DNA from 2 places in the Hwanghaeella sp. LZ110 genome. Region 1 is predicted to be linked to the other one. Evidence: riboswitches for the same ligand, from Rfam matches in the RefSeq annotation. Region 1 holds a riboswitch; the other holds the start of a gene.

Evidence for each region. A riboswitch is a leader RNA that binds a small molecule or an ion and turns the genes downstream of it on or off. The one in region 1 is predicted to bind cobalamin.
Region 2: it holds a riboswitch for cobalamin, as region 1 does, so the genes downstream of both, ACOSDM_RS03740 (CbtB domain-containing protein) here and ACOSDM_RS10680 (hypothetical protein) in region 1, are expected to answer to the same signal.

What each region holds. Positions count from the first base shown of each region.
Region 1 is NZ_JBLZHT010000004.1:399,180-407,302, forward strand. It holds gene ACOSDM_RS10635 (amidase) at 1-36, shown strand, start outside; gene ACOSDM_RS10640 (MaoC family dehydratase) at 135-608, shown strand; gene ACOSDM_RS10645 (serine hydrolase domain-containing protein) at 635-1,711, opposite strand; gene ACOSDM_RS10650 (bifunctional riboflavin kinase/FAD synthetase) at 1,827-2,777, shown strand; gene ACOSDM_RS10655 (DUF6356 family protein) at 2,887-3,150, opposite strand; gene ACOSDM_RS10660 (Lrp/AsnC family transcriptional regulator) at 3,311-3,778, shown strand; gene ACOSDM_RS10665 (dienelactone hydrolase family protein) at 3,827-4,489, shown strand; gene hutG (N-formylglutamate deformylase) at 5,053-5,847, shown strand; gene ACOSDM_RS10675 (TMEM165/GDT1 family protein) at 5,870-6,151, opposite strand; yybP-ykoY riboswitch at 6,169-6,332, opposite strand; gene ACOSDM_RS10680 (hypothetical protein) at 6,370-6,723, opposite strand; cobalamin riboswitch at 6,759-6,986, opposite strand; gene ACOSDM_RS10685 (tellurite resistance TerB family protein) at 7,113-7,538, shown strand; gene ACOSDM_RS10690 (hypothetical protein) at 7,543-8,123, opposite strand, start outside.
Region 2 is NZ_JBLZHT010000002.1:17,100-25,222, forward strand. It holds gene ACOSDM_RS03710 (polysaccharide deacetylase family protein) at 1-720, opposite strand, end outside; gene ACOSDM_RS03715 (GntR family transcriptional regulator) at 717-1,418, opposite strand; gene ACOSDM_RS03720 (hypothetical protein) at 1,533-1,817, opposite strand; gene lpdA (dihydrolipoyl dehydrogenase) at 2,037-3,440, shown strand; gene ACOSDM_RS03730 (DMT family transporter) at 3,466-4,371, shown strand; gene ACOSDM_RS03735 (CbtA family protein) at 4,628-5,398, opposite strand; gene ACOSDM_RS03740 (CbtB domain-containing protein) at 5,521-5,712, opposite strand; cobalamin riboswitch at 5,748-5,970, opposite strand; gene ACOSDM_RS03745 (SCO family protein) at 6,054-6,710, opposite strand; gene ACOSDM_RS03750 (stimulus-sensing domain-containing protein) at 6,818-8,123, opposite strand, start outside.

The sequences.
Region 1 (8,123 bases):
GATCCAAAGGGAGTCCTTGCTGTCACGTCTTCCTGACTTGCCGCGTTGCACAACAACGTTTAGGTTTGCGATGCAATAAAGCCGCTTTGTGAAGACTTTCAGTGACGCCCAGACCCTATTTTGAGGAGCTTTCCATGGACAGCCCGCGTTTGCACACCGATCTGAATGGTTTCTTTATCGAAGACCTTTACGTTGGCATGACGGCGATCTTTGCCAAGACGATCACAGAAGCGGACATTGTGCTGTTTTCCGGGGTGACGGGTGATATGAACCCCGTCCATGTGAATGAGGAATTCGCCGCCGACACAATGTTCAAGGGCCGCATCGCCCATGGGATGCTAACTGCCAGCCTGATCTCCACCGTTCTGGGTATGAAAATGCCAGGGCCGGGCTGTATCTATCTGAGCCAGGACCTGAAATTCCTGGCCCCTGTGCGCGCTGGCGATACCGTGACGGCAAAGGCGGTAATCCTGGAAATCATCCCGGAAAAAAAGCGGATCGTGTGCAAGACCACCGCCTCCGTCGGGGAGAAGCTGGTTTGCGACGGACAAGCCAAGATGATGGTGCGCAGCCGCGTCGAGGAAGAGGCTAAGGCCGCAAAAGCCTAAGACATCATGTGCAGGCGCATGATGACCTAATTTGCCTGACGCGCTTCTATCGTTGGCACTGCGAAATCCAGAATGACTTTTGTCGGGACTTTCCAGGCATCCGGTTTGTTATAGTTCCCAGCATAAATGACAACCACCATATCCCTGTCAGGATTGACCGTCAGGCGCTGCCCGCCATTGCCAAAGCCAGCGAACCAATCCGGTGGCGTGCCATCGTCAGCCAACCACCACAGGAAACCGTATCGCAAATTCAACGACGTCTCGATGCTGGGGGTCAGCGATTGCTCAATCCATTCCGCCTGAACGATCTGGTTTCCCTGCCAGATCCCCTTATCAATCATCAGGCGCCCGATCTTTGCCAGATCATGGGTCGTCAGACGCAGCCCGGACGAGGCCCCCGTTTTTCCGTTCGACAGTTTCTGCCACTCAAAATCGGTAATGCCTAAAGGATCAAACAGCTTCTGTTTTGCGTAAACATCCAACGGCACTCCCGTCCCTCTGACGATTAAGGCACCGACAAGGGAAGCCGCCCCGCCGCTATATGTCCAATGTGTACCAGGGGAATACAGAACTGGCTGTTCCAGGGCATAGCGTTCGCGGTCCGGCGCATAAGCCATTGCAATTTCACTATTCCGCGTACTGGTATAGGGCGCTGTTTCATCCCATTCCAATCCCATCGTCATGGTCAGGGCATGGCGCACCAGAATGTCCTTTCGGGCGGGATCTGCGATCAAATCCGGATAGTCCGGGAATTGCGCCATCAATGGCTCATCCAATCCCGGCACCAGACCTTCCGACAGGGCGATGCCATACAGCAAACCGGTAACGCTTTTTGTAATGCTGCGCACATCATGCAGGCTGGTTTGGCTATGATCGACACGGCCAATATCCAACCCTTGTCGCTGGTCAAAACCGGTAAAGTAAACTTCCGCAAGGGTCTCACCCCGATGCAAAATCAGGACGCTATGCAGCCCCTTTAACGTGCCTTGAGCAAACGAGTCTCTTATTTTCTGTGCCAGGTCGTTGTCTTGCGCAAGGGCCGCAGAAATGTTCAACGCTCCAAAACTGACTGCCACTGCCAGAAACTGCCGAACTCGCCCCATTTCATACTCCCATTCACAAAATAAAGCGCCGCTACCACACGCAGGAAGGTTTCACGCCTGCGCTTCAACCGCTATCTTCTGAGAATACTATAGCAGTCAGGAACGGTTTGCCTTCATGCAGATTTTTAGAGAACCCAAAGATTATCCATCAGAGCGTTTCGGCGCCGTGATTGTTCTGGGAAATTTTGATGGGGTGCATCGCGGCCATCAGTCCGTCATTGGCCAAGCCGCTGAATTCGCAGAGGCGCAGGGCCGTGACCTTGCTGTTCTAACTTTCGAGCCACATCCGCGTGAATTCTTTCGACCTGACGATCCTCCATTCCGGCTGACCCCGTTCTGGAACAAGGCGCATCTGCTGCAAGCCATTGGGATCGATTCGCTGATCTGCCTGAATTTCGACACGCCGCTGGCCAATCTGGATGCACAGGCCTTTATTGACGAAATTCTGGTGAAGGCCTTGGGAACCGGTGTTCTGGTGGTGGGCTATGATTTCAAATTCGGGAAGGGCCGCACCGGCGATACCGACACCTTGCGTGCCGACACACGCTTTGAAACCCGTATCATTGACCCTGCGGCGGCGGCAACGGGGGAAGTCTATTCTTCAACCCGCATTCGCGATTATCTGAAAAGTGGCGAACCGGGCCAGGCCGCTGCCTTGCTGGGTCGCCCTTTCGAGGTCGAGGGCGAGGTGCTGCACGGCGCTCAGATTGGCCGCACGATTGGTTTTCCAACCGCCAATTTGGATATGAGTGACTATATCCGCCCCGCCTATGGCGTCTATGCGGTTCGGGTCGGGGTAGAGACCGGGCGGGTTGGAGAGACCGTCTGGTGCGATGGTGTCGCCAATTTGGGCATGCGTCCCACTGTTGATGGCCTGAGTGAGAAATTCGAAGTGCACTTGTTTGATTTCGACCGCGATCTTTATGGCACGCATATGCGGGTAGCCCTGATTGAATTCATCCGGGGGGAACGTAAGTTCGACGGCCTGGATGCCTTAAAGGCGCAGATTACAAAAGACTGTCACGCGGCCAAAATCATCCTGGACAACCGCGCCGCGGGCGCGTGATAGTTTGGTTTTTTTTACGCTTACGCGGGCGCGTGATAGTTTGGTTTTTTTACGCTCACGCGGGCGCGTGATGCTGTGTTTATCTATGCTCACGCGTGCGCGTGATGCATTAGATCTCCCAGATCAGTTCTGACGGGCCAGACACAACATTCTGGCGATTCTGAGCCTTCACCCGGTTCGTCACCATACGCGTATGAAGCCCGGATATGATCCGACTGCCCGTCCTCTCAAAGGCAAAGGGCAACACCGCATGCACCAGGCAGCAAAGACCTGCCAGCAGCAAAGGGCCCGCAAAACTGAGCGCGGTTCCCATATGCTCTGTATATGTCTCCCCAACAGAGGATGGGTGCTGTGTGAAAGCGGTGCGGATCATCTTTTATCTCCTGTTCTGGCAGAACGATTTGTTTATTCAGAATAGTATCTACGATAATCGCTGGAATTTGTTTCTAAATATACTATTAAAAATGACTTTCTGTTAAATTTTATGCTATTATTTTAATATATAATGTAAAAATTCACCTAGGATGTATATCATGGATGCAATCGATCACCGAATTTTGGCCGCTTTGCAGGAAGATTCTGCGCTTTCTACCGCAGATCTGGCTGACAGGGTCGGCCTGTCCCCGACTCCCTGTTGGCGGCGGGTTCGACAATTGGAAACAGCGGGATACATTCGAAAGCGCGTCGCGCTGCTGGACCGTGACCTGCTGGGGGTTGGCACGACGGTCTTCGTGTCGATCCGCACCAAAACCCATGCGGCGGACTGGTTGACGAAATTTGCTAAAGTCGTTCAATCCATGCCCGAAGTCATTGAGTTCCACCGGATGAGCGGTGACATTGACTATCTGATGAAAGTCGTCGTGCCGGATATCCCCGCCTATGACGCCTTTTACAAGCGCCTGATTTCGGCCATTGATCTGTCAGATGTCTCCTCAAGCTTTGCAATGGAGGAAATCAAGGCAACGACAACGCTGCCCCTGACCTATTTAAAACAAGCCTGATGACCCTATATATAAGTGCAGATAACACAGCGATTAGGGAGAAAGACCATGGGTGATTTAATCAGCTTTACCTGTCCGGACGGGACGGAAGCCAAAGGCTATCTGGCGACAGCAACTGAGCCAAAAGGCAGCGTTGTCGTGCTGCAGGAATGGTGGGGCCTGAACGACCAAATCAAAGGTGTCGCAGATCGTTTCGCCGCAGCGGGCTATACCGCCCTGGCCCCCGACCTGTACGAAGGCCGGGTAACCCAGGATGCGGATGAGGCCAGCCATATGATGACCGGCCTGGACTGGGTTGGGGCGTCCGAACAGGATACCCGTGGCGCGGTTCAGTATTTGAAAGCCAAAACTGGCACAAAAACGGCTGTTATGGGGTTTTGCATGGGCGGTGCCCTGACCATCATCGCGGGCGTAAAGGTTCCTGAATGTGATGCCTGTGTATGCTTCTATGGCATCCCACCGAAAGAAGCCGCCGACCCCGCCAAAATCTCCGTGCCTTTCCAGGCCCATTTCGCCACCAAGGATGATTGGTGCACCCCACAAGCGGTTGAACAATTGCGCAAGGATATGGCCGGCGTGAAAAGCCCGGTTGATATTCACGAATACGACGGTGAACATGGATTTTTCAATGAAACCCGCGAGGTGTTCAATCGCAATGCAGCCGATGTAAGCTGGGAACGCACAATCAGTTTTCTAAACAAGGTTCTGTGACGCACCACAAACGGTATCAGGTGACAGCACCCCACCCGCCTCCGCGGGTATGAGGAGTGGGCAAAGGTTAACCGCAGAGGGCGTAGAGGAACTGGTGCCCTATAACTTTCCACGTCTGACCTTCAACACCACCCTCCCCCTTCGAGACGCTACGCTCCTCTGGGTGAGGGTGCCTTTGGCGTCAACATCGTCACCCCGGACACCGATCCGGGGTCCAGGGCGGCTGGCGCGATTGGTGCCTGTGGCTCTGGATATCAGCAGGGAACTGACAATCCCACCAATCGTCTCATTCTCATCCTGAGGAGGCGCGGCAGCGCCGTCTCGAAGGAGGGGCTGTAAGTTCGGTGCTTACAGAGGGCTCCCCCTTCGAGACGCTACGCTCCTCAGGGTGAGGGTGTCTTTGGCGTCAACATCGTCATCCCGGACACCGATCCGGGGTCCAGGGCGGCAGTCATGGGTGTTGGGGGTCGCGTGCGATATCAGCGAAACACAATACTACTGAGAGTCGAAAAAACACGACGTTAGGACATTGATTTAACGAATAATTCAAGTAATCTCCCGAAATGTCATCAAGCTATCGCCTTCACAGTGGCACAGCGCCGCTTCTCGTCAGTGTTCCCCACTCAGGAACAGCTGTACCCAAAGATATCTCGAATCGACTGACGGATGCGGCCAAGCCGCTGCCAGATACCGACTGGCATGTGGATCGGCTGTATGATTTTGCCGCCGACATGGGGGCCTCTGTGCTTGTCGCGGAATATTCGCGGTACGTCATTGATCTTAATCGACCCCCCGATGATGAAAATCTGTATCCGGGAAAGGCGACAACAGGGTTGGTTCCGGTTGATACTTTCTCAGGCGATGCGATTTATCAGGATGATATTGATCCTGATATGGCCGAAGTCATGGGGCGGATCGATGGGTATTGGATGCCCTATCACACGGCCCTTGCGAAAGAACTGGACCGCATCAAGCAGGAGCATGGTCACGCCGTCTTGTGGGACGCGCATTCTATTGCGTCGCGCGTCCCTCGATTCTTTGAGGGACAGCTGCCCGATTTTAATCTGGGCACCAATATGGACAAAAGTTGCGCGCCAGACCTGGCCCAAGCCGTGCTGGCGCAGGCAAAGGCCGCCACAGGTTTCACTGCCGTGCTGAATGGCCGGTTCAAGGGCGGATACATTACGCGCAATTATGGCATTCCCCGGGATCATGTTCATGCAATCCAGTTGGAATTGAGCCAGATCACCTATATGCAGGAAAGCGCGCCCTGGCCCTACCTGGACGATAGGGCCAACAAGGTGCGCCCCCATTTGCAACGCATGTTGGAAACCTGCCTGACCTGGAAACCTGCCTAGTGTGGTGCGCGGTTATTTGGAATCACCAGGATCCCTGAAAGTGATCATAGATACTCCACAGCCCCATGATTACGAATCCGCAGCCCGCGATCAGTTTCAAGGGGATCATGGTCAATGTGCGTTCGGCGACTGTACCCAGAAACACGGCCAGGGCCGTCGAAACGATAAGGGCGGCAGCGGCGGCACAGAAAACACCCATCGGCGTCATCGCCTTATCCGTGGCGAACAGAACCGTCGCCAACTGGGTCTTATCTCCCAGTTCCGCAAGGAAAACAGTGATAAAAATGGCAATAAAAGGCTGCATGAAACACTCCAAAAGGGGACCGGCGACAAGATGACGACTCCGAACGGCCGGTCCCTCCGAACCCGATCAGAATCGCCATAGGTCTTGCCAAACCGTGACTGGCCGCCTGTGCCATGGCAGTTGCCAAGTATGTTGACACAGGCCCCTATAAGAAGGGCGGCTACTCCCCTACGGAGTGCGTAGGGGATACCCAGCCGGAACCGGATCGTCAATAGCCTTTAGTTACGGGGGCGGCGTCGTCGACCGGATGCCAGTCTTTCCGCAGGATATTGGGCAATTTCCCGCAATAGCGTGGCAAGTCGGCCGGTTTCCCCCTGATCCGCCTGCGCAAAGAGCGGCATTCGTCCAAGAATCGCCGCCGCCCGTGCTGGATCCATGGCATCAGGCAGCGTAATCAACCAGGATAGCACCGCATCTTCTGCCGCCCCAACCGGAAGGGGTGTGCCGCATTGAAACAATCCGGACAGACAATTTTGAGGGTCTAACTTTGTTATTTTTTGAAAGTCTGTCGACTGAACCGTCGAGGTGAAATGTTCTAACGCCGCATAATCAGGATATGCCAGTCCACTCATCGTAACCTCCTCCGGGGCACCCCGCCCGGTCGTTTGGGTTTAATGTGAAGAGCGGCAGGTCTCCTGGCTTGCGGGTCAATGCCGAACCACCCTGCCTTCCCGACAAAAATTTGCCAGTGGCATGAATGGGCGATCGGCTCGCCGCTTACAGTTGCGGGGGCAGCTTCGGCTTTGGCAGCATCAAGATCAATCATGATCCAGACATCCACCGCACCGAATTCCCTTTTGATCCCCTAATGGGAACCGCTCAATGTTCAAACAGATTACCTGAAATTCAAATAACGACTAGAAAAAAAGCGACAGGCTTCCCCCTGCTACCGTCACTTGACCAAGGGGTATAAGCGCGGTCAAACTAGCGTTGCGATCGGGACCTATTATAGGGGGGTAGAATGCTGGACGGATTACGCCAATCATTGGCAGAGCGATATGAACGCCATAAGCATCGCCCATTCCTGGAAGCGTGCATGGCAACCTGTGCCTTGGTGGCGATTGCGGACGGAGAGGTCTCCCTTTCTGAACGGGGTCGACTGGATCAAATTATCGATGCGATTGACCGACTGAGCATTTTTGATGTGCACGAAGCGATTGATCTGTTCAATGAAACGATAGAAGCAATCAAGGCTGATCCCGCTCAGGGGCGCGAAGATGCCCTAAAACCAATCGCCGACTGCCGCAGCGATGCGGGCGATGCCGTACTATTGGTTAAGGTGGCGCTGGCGGTCGGTCAGGTCGACGGCGTGCTGCTGCCCAGCGAACGCGCCCAGTGCGAAATTATCTGCGAGGCATTGGGCCTCACTCTCAGCGACTTCGAATAAGCGGCTAGTTACCGGCTTCAGGCAGGGGCGCCAAAGTCGGCGCCTGTTCCATGGGTTGCTCCTGTGACACAGCAGGCGCACTCTCGGGTATCTGTGCGCCGGTTGGCGCCGCTGCAGCAGGCTGTTCCTGCGCCAGAGACTCGTAATTTGGGGATAACAGCGCCCCATCCCGAATGTCATTGATGACATCAATCAGATCTGCCGATTGATTCGACATCGCGATCGCAACAGCGGCAAGGCCCACCGCTTTGGCTGGATCAACCCCAATCTTATCCGTGACTTCCTGGCCAAAATTTGGATCACCCAATCGACCAGCCGCCGCCGCCACACGGATCAAGGCCTGATACCTAGGGACGTCAAACCCGCCATCTGGTGTACGCGGCAGAACCACACCCGATTGCGGTTCCGGGATGCGCGCCGCCGTGTCATAGGCCCCCAAGAGATCCCCCGCCGCCAATTGTGCCAGAGAAATTGCCAGCAGGGCAGAATTGAACCCCTGATCGCCCTTATTCTCAAAGGCAATGCGATAGGCTGCACTGATGGTTTTCTGGGCGTCTTCAATACGGCCGCGTCTTGCTTCTGCGA
Region 2 (8,123 bases), on a different contig from region 1:
ATACAGCACATCGAAAGCATCACGGTTATACTGAAAGAAATCATCCCCGGTCACAAAGCCGCTGGTGCGGAAAAACCGGCTGTCATTGGTATCAATGCTGTAGGGCAGGATCAGATGCGGCCGCCCATAGTCATAGCACCAATAGGGCAAATCATCTGAATAGGAATCGGAATCATACAAAAACCCACCTGCTTCGACTACCAGACGGCGGGTGTTCAGACTGGGCCGCCCGGTATACCACCCCACCGGGGGGCGCCCTGTCAGCCGTTCAATTTCCGCAACAGTCTGTCGGATATGGCTGCGTTCCTGATCTTCCGGCATATCGGCATAATCGATCCAGCGCCAGCCATGGGCATGAATATCAGCCCCACTGTCAGCAATCGCCTGGGCCGCATCCGGGTTTAGTGTCAGGGCTTGGCCCACCGCATTGATGGTGAAATTCAGCCCGCGATCCTCAAGACATCTCATCACCCGCCAGAATCCAGCCCTGGACCCATATTCATACATGCTTTCCGAATTCAGATCGCGATCCCCGATGCGGGCATCCCCGCCGACTTCATGCAGAATGCTCTCAGATTGGCCATCGCCATGGTCGATATGCCGCTCCGCCCCTTCCTCATAATTCAGGCAGAAATTAACGGCGATGCGGGCATCCTTAGGCCATTTTGCCTCAGGGGGGGTGCGGCCATAGCCGACCAGATCGCGCTTGGCTTGGGTCATTCTGGCCCCCCTGACGGTGGGGGAACCCGGTTTGCCAACAGGGCGGGCAATCCGCCCATCCCGTCCCGGATATCCTGTTCAATCGCCAGGGCAAGACCATTCTCGTCCCGGTCCTTAATCGCGGTGATCGCCTCTTCATGACGGTCGTCCAGATAGGTCGTGCCCAGGCTTTCCCGCGTCAGATACAGAAATGGGCCGATCTGAAGCCACAGGCTTTCGATCAGGGGCATCAAAACCTGCGCCGGCGCACAGGCATAAAGGGCAAAATGAAAAGCGCGATTGCGTTCCTGGTATCCGGCCCAATCCCCGGCGGCAATCGCCTCATCCTGCTGGGTATTGATCGCCGCCAGACGGTCTGCCAGCGCATGATCCGTGGCGGGAAAGGCCCGCCGGGCCGCCAGAACTTCCAGCGCGACACGCGCCTCTGTCAATTCCCGAAAAGTTTCCGGCGTCATACGAGGCACGGCAACCCGTCGATTGGGCAGCAAGGTCAGTGCCCGTTCCGCCACCAGTCGGCGCAAAGCCTCTCTTGCGGGCATCATGCTGGTCCCCAGCTTTTCCGCCAGCCCCCGGATCGTCATCGCATCGCCTGGATGAAACTGACCCAGCATAATGGCTTCACGCAATTCGCGATAGACCCGCTCTTGCAAGGTTGCCGTTGGGATCGTGTCCGGGGGAAATGGGTCGTCTGATGCCATGCGCGCGCCTGTCAGGCTGTAATCCATGAATGTGATCACAGTGTGCGAGCGACGCCCCCGCATCGCAACAGAATTTACAGGATTTTTCGCCTTAAGGGGCCACAGCCACGATCTTTAGATATCCTTGATCGTGCTGTCGTCCTGTTTCTGCGTATCCTTTCCCTGCGGCTCGTCATCGGGCTGAACCCGCCGGATGATGATATCGCCATTGGGAAGAACTTCCGGTGCTTCGTAGAGTGGGATGTTCGAGATGAACATTTCCATCGCCCGCATGACCTGTTGCAATCCCTCAGCGGCCAGGGATTCCGGACTTTTATTTTCCTCTGCCCAGGCGACGCCCGACACAGCCGTTCCCCCAACCAGGGCGGCCACAGCAGAAGCGAGAATGAGACGGCGCATAAGCGTTTCCTTTCAACAAGTCACACAGTTTGATCAAAGCCCGAGTTCATAAGGGATATGTGGGGCTGAATTATGGCGGTGTCAAAAGCCAGTCGACTGATTTTGCACACACCCCGTCATATCGGGCCCTCATAAATGCCCGCCACACTTGCCCAGCGCGTGTCTTTGGGGCACTGTCCGCACGATGATTAGACAACGACAGATATGAGGGTTTAGACGATGGCTGATACATATGATCTGGTGGTGATTGGCGGCGGGCCGGGCGGCTATGTGGCGGCTATTCGTGCGGCGCAGCTGGGCCTGAAGGTTGCCTGTGTGGAAATGCGCGGCAGCCTGGGTGGTACCTGCCTGAATGTCGGCTGCATCCCCTCAAAGGCCATGCTGCAATCGTCCGAATTTTATCATGAAGCCCAGCATTCCTTTGCCAATCATGGCATCGTGGTCAGCCCCAAGCTGGACCTGAAGGCGATGATGGCGCGCAAATCCAAGATCGTGGGCGACCTGACCAAGGGCATTGAGTTTCTGTTCAAGAAAAACAAGGTCGACTATATCAAGGGGCGCGGTCATATCGACGAGCCGGGTAGGGTCTCTGTCACCGAAGGCGACGATAAGGGCAAGACGCTTTCCACAAAAAACATCCTGATCGCCACCGGGTCGGAATCCACCCCCCTTCCGGGGATTGAGGTGGATGAGAAATCCATCGTGACCTCCACTGGCGCCCTGGAGTTTGAGGCAGTGCCCAAGCATCTGGTCGTGATCGGCGGCGGTGTCATTGGGCTGGAGCTGGGCTCTGTCTGGAAGCGCCTGGGGGCAGATGTCACGGTAATTGAATTCTTGGACCGCATCACACCAACCATGGATGGCGAGGTCTCGAAAAACTTCCAGCGCATCCTTAAAAAGCAGGGTCTGGATTTTAAGATGAAGACCAAAGTCACCGGCGCGAAAAAGGTGAAATCCGGCGTTGAACTAACCATGGAACCCGCCGATGGCGGCGACGCTGAGAAAATGACCTGCGACAAGGTTCTGCTGTGCATCGGTCGCCGGCCCTATACGGATGGGCTGGGCCTGGACGAATTGGGGGTCGAGCGCGATAAGCGCGGCGTCATTCAGGTCGATGCGCATTACAAGACCAATGTCGATGGCATCTATGCAATCGGCGACTGTATCCCCGGCCAGATGCTGGCCCATAAGGCCGAAGATGAAGGCGTTGTCGTGGCGGAAATGCTGGTTGGGCAAAAACCCCATATCAATTACGACGCCATTCCAGGCGTGATTTATACCTGGCCGGAAGTCGCCGATGTCGGGGCCAGCGAGGAACGCCTGAAAAAAGAAGGGCGTGCCTATAAGGTCGGGAAATTCCCCTTCTCCGCCAATTCACGGGGCAAGGCGAATGATGCAACGGAAGGGTTTGTTAAAATCCTGGCCGATGCGGAAACCGATAAGGTTCTGGGTGCCCATATCATCGGGCCGGGTGCCGGCGATATCATCCACGAGATCGTGACCATCATCGAATTTGGTGGCTCAGCAGAAGATATCGCGCGGACCTGCCACGCCCATCCAACCTATTCGGAGGCTGTGAAAGAGGCCGCCATGGCCGTGGATAACCGCCCGATCCACATGTAATGCGCCATCACTTAGGGTCACAATAATGGTAACCGTGCCAGGCCCCCGCCTGTCCTTAGCGTTTTTGATCGCTGGGATGGGCTTCTTGATGCTGCCCCTGGCGGACGCATTGGGTAAAATGATGGGAGCGGAAGGCCTTTCGCCCCTGCAGATCGGATGGGGCCGTTGGGTCGCCCATGCCGCCATCATGACACCGCTGGTGCTGATTTTGTATGGACGCGCCGCCCTGCGACCCAAGCAATTTTGGGGTCAGGTGATTCGGGCGTTGCTGCTGGTCACGGCGACAATGTTCTTCTTCACCGGGCTGCTGACCATCCCCCTGCCGACCATGACGGCCACCCTGTTTGTTGCGCCCCTATTGGTCACCGCCCTGTCCGGACTGGTGCTGAAAGAACGTGTCGGGATCTGGCGATGGTCCGGCGTGGTGGTTGGCTTTCTGGGCATGCTGCTGATCGTGCGGCCCGGCGCGGACTCATTTCAAACCGGATCCCTGTATGCGCTGGCGACGGCTGCCTGCTTTGCCGGTTATCTGCTGGTGACGCGCAAAATCGCTGGGCAGAATCCCCCGATGGTCACAATGATGTGGATGGGGTTCATCGGCGTTCTGGTGATGTCTGTGGTGGTGATCCCCGTCTATCAGCCCTTCACACCCCGCCAATGGGGCATGATCGGCATTATGGGGGCGATCCTGACGCTGGGCCATGGCCTGATCGTCTGGGCGGCGGATCGGCTGGAAGCATCCGCGATGGCCCCAATGCCCTATCTGGAAATGGTGACATCCACCATTGTGGGCTATTACGTTTTTCAGGATTTCCCGACCCTGACCACCTGGATCGGCTGTGGCATGGTCACTGCCAGCGGGATCTTCATTGCCTGGCGCGAAAACCGCCTGAACAAACAGATAGACCCCGCTGAACAGAACCTGCTTTAGACATCATTTTACGCAAACGCGTCGTCGCAGACTTTCGTCTGCTCGGGGTTTGCGCCAGCGCATCATGCGTCCGCATGAGCGCACACAAAATGCACTGGCTTCTTATTTTTATAGCAAACGCGTCGTCGCAGACTTTCGTCTGCTCGGGGTTTGCGCCAGCGCATCATGCGTCCGCATGAGCGCACACAAAATGCGCCGGCTTCTTGCTTTTATAGCAAACGCGTCGTCGCAGACTTTCGTCTGCTCGGGATTTGCCTTAAGCCTCAAACCGCTTGTAGAACGTGCCGCTGAGCCAGCCCAGCATGGCCCAGAAAACGGCCGCAACCACGATGGACGCGGCGGCAAAATGACCTGCCAGTTCCGGCGGCACCCCACCCCCGATTTCCTCTGGATGCGGCGCACCAATGACATGCGGCGCAATCAGGATCAGTATGCCCAGCACAACAAAACCAATCTTGCGCCCGAACACCATCAGGCACAGTCCGATCCCGGTCGCCGCGGCGCAACCCAGCCACCACATCTGGCGGGCCCCCAGTTCAGCGGCCATGCTGCCCGGGACCTCTGGCGGCAATCCCAAATTCGGGCCCAATGTGAACATGGCAAAACCGCCCATCGCCCACAGGACGCCGCGACGGCCCGACATTTCCCCGCCATGCACAGCAAAGGCGGCCGTCAGCATCAGGGCAAAGGCGATTCCCATCGTAATATTTGCACCCAATGTAAAGACGGTCCGTTCCAGGCCATCCTCTGGTGCCCATGCCTCGTCCTCATGATCATGACCTTCTGTCCCACTGTTGCTGTGGGCCAGGAACAGCGTCTCTGACCCGGCAGACGGGCGGGTTGAAAACAGTTTGGTCTGAATAATCACATAATCCGACTTAAGGCTGGCAGCATGATCATGCCCGCCATTTTCATATTCTTCCGCATGCAGAATAAGCGGCGTTGTGGTGACTTCCTGAATGCCGGTGATCAACAGACCAGCAACGATACCGGCGGCAAAGGCCGCCCCGAAAAGCTTTTTGAACATGGACATATCCCCAAATGCGCGGCGCGCCGTCGCGTCACGACAGGTCAATAGAGATGAAATGAGTACAATAGGCCATCGGGCCGGGAAGGCCCCCGACCCAAATCCCCATCATTTCACTGCGATTAATGGCAGGGCAGCGCGAATGCGTGCCGGGCATCATGGGTCGCATTATGGACCGTTGCGGAATGGGCAAAACCAACCGCCAGGAACAGAAATGACCCAAATACAGCGGCCGTAAGCGCCGCAGCCAGGGTCTGTGTCCGATTTGCAAGATGGGCCTGATCGGCCGTTGTCGTCGTGTTACGCGTCTTCATACTTTTTCTCCCCCCGTCACACCCGACGGTTTCTTGAGATCCTGTGGTCACTCGGCAGGTCTCCCGGCTCACGGATCATCGTATCTTTCTGCCTTCCCAAGGCGCGAAGCCCCAGTGGCAAATCGAAAAATACTCACCGCTCACGGTCGCGGGGGCGGCCCAGGCGCAGGTCCCCTGATGGGTAGACCCTTCCTGTGTTCCCTCTTCGCTCCAAGACCTTAAGGCCCTTAAAGGAGCACCGATCCACATTTCATTAAGCAGTATCGCGGACGCATCAGCATCGTCAAGCGTGAACGCGACACCCAGTATCCTTTTTGGCGCTATGGATTTTGTAAAATACCCTAACTGGTCTCGCCAGAGACATAACGGGTGATCGCTTCGGCCATTGTTTCGGGGGATGTGCCGCCGTGAAACATGGTGACGAAAGATCCATCCGGGGCCATGAAATAGACATAGCCGGAATGGTTCATCAAATAGAACCCACCCTCAATTTCGGTGCCTTTGGAATAGAAAACGCGAAATTTGCGGGCGATATCGGCAATTGCTGCATCCGAACCGGTCAAGCCGACCATGCGGGGATGAAAGGCCGTTACATAGTCTTTCATCAACGCCGGCGTATCACGTGCCGGGTCGATGGTGATGAAAACCGGCGTCACTTGTTGCGCCAAATCAGGCGTGTCTTCTGCAACGATATCAAGAGCAGCCGCCATACTGGACAATTCCGTCGGGCACACATCCGGGCAACTGCTATAGCCGAAATAAATCAACTTGAACTGCCCAGAAAAACTGTCCTGTGTGACGGTCTGTCCATCCTGATTGGTCAGTTCAAAGCTGCCCCCAACAGTGATACCGGGCGCAACCAGCGCCTCCCCCGACCGGCTGACGCCTTGTTCATGACCCGTGCCGGCCAATTGATTCCAGGCAACCAATGCCGCCAGGCCGATCGCGGCCAGGGCCGCCAGCATGACGCCAAGTATGGGGAGAGCTTTGCGATTCATTGATCCTGCGCTTTTGTTACATCCTAAAAATCCAGGGCCGGACACTAGACGAAGCAACCGGTCCCGCTCAAGACGCCAAAACGTCGCGCATCCTAAAGGAAGGGGTGTTACGATGCGGCGGGCAACCGAACGACAAAGCGCGCACCCGATGGTTTACCCTGAGAACCCGTGCGATTTTCTGCGTGAATGGCACCGCCATGGGCCTCCACAATCTGCTTACAGATCGACAGGCCCAAACCGGAATGACCCCCAAATTTTTCATGTTCAGGGCGTTCTGTATAGAAGCGATTGAATATCGCCTCCAGCTTGCCTTCTGGCAGGCCTGGCCCTTCGTCCTCACACATCGCGACGACCCATCGATCATCGCGCAATACGGACAGAGTGATCGTCCCGCCATTCGGGCTGAAGCTTTCCGCATTCGAGATAATGTTCTGAAAAACCTGTACCAATCGACTTTCCATGCCCGCGACAATGAATGGGCCATTATTCTGACGGGTGAAGGACAGGATTGGTCCGGTTGTGGCCTGCATACCGGGGTCCTGCTCCGCCTCGTCGCTGCTATGGGCCCCCCCGCGCGTGGTTCTATGAACGCTGACAAGCATGTCCAGCATTTCAGAAATATCGACCTCTTCCGTCTGAATACGGCCCAGTTCCGCATCCAGGCGCGAGGAGTCTGAAATATCGGTGATCAACCGGTCCAGCCGCTCGACATCCTCCTTCACAATGCGCAGCAATTCGCGCTGATGGTCTGGATTCTGTACCCGTTGAACGGTTTCAATTGCACTTTTCAGCGAGGTCAGGGGATTCTTGATTTCATGACTGACATCTGCGGCAAACCGTTCAATAGCCGTGATGCGGCTGGTCAAGGCATCCGTCATTTCCCGCAAGACGCCCGACAGGTCACCAATTTCATCATGCCGTCCGGTCAGGTCCGGAATCGCCATGGCATCCCGGCCAACCGAATGACGGACCTTTTCTGCAGCCTCTGCCAATCGATGCAGGGGGCGCGCGATGGTTCCGGCGAAATACAGCGACAGCAATGTCGTTATGACCAGCGCCCCGGCAAAAACCGCCAGCACCGTCAAGCGCACATCCCGCATGGCAGAATCGATTCGCGCACCATCCCGCGACAGCATCAAACTGCCAAACACATGGACATAGCGTGCCACCGGCAAGGCGACCGACAGCACCAATTCGCGATTGGCGTCCTGCCGGACATAGCCCACCGTCTCGCCAGACAGGGCCCGGATGGCTTCTGGATAATCACCGACCGTGGAATCGCGCCGATCCCGATAGGTATCGTAATCCCGGTTGTCAACCCAATGGGCCAAGTCATCCAGCCAACGAACAATCGGATTGACCACCGGGGCCAATGTCTGTTCATCGTCAATTGGATCCTGCAACTCTTCGACC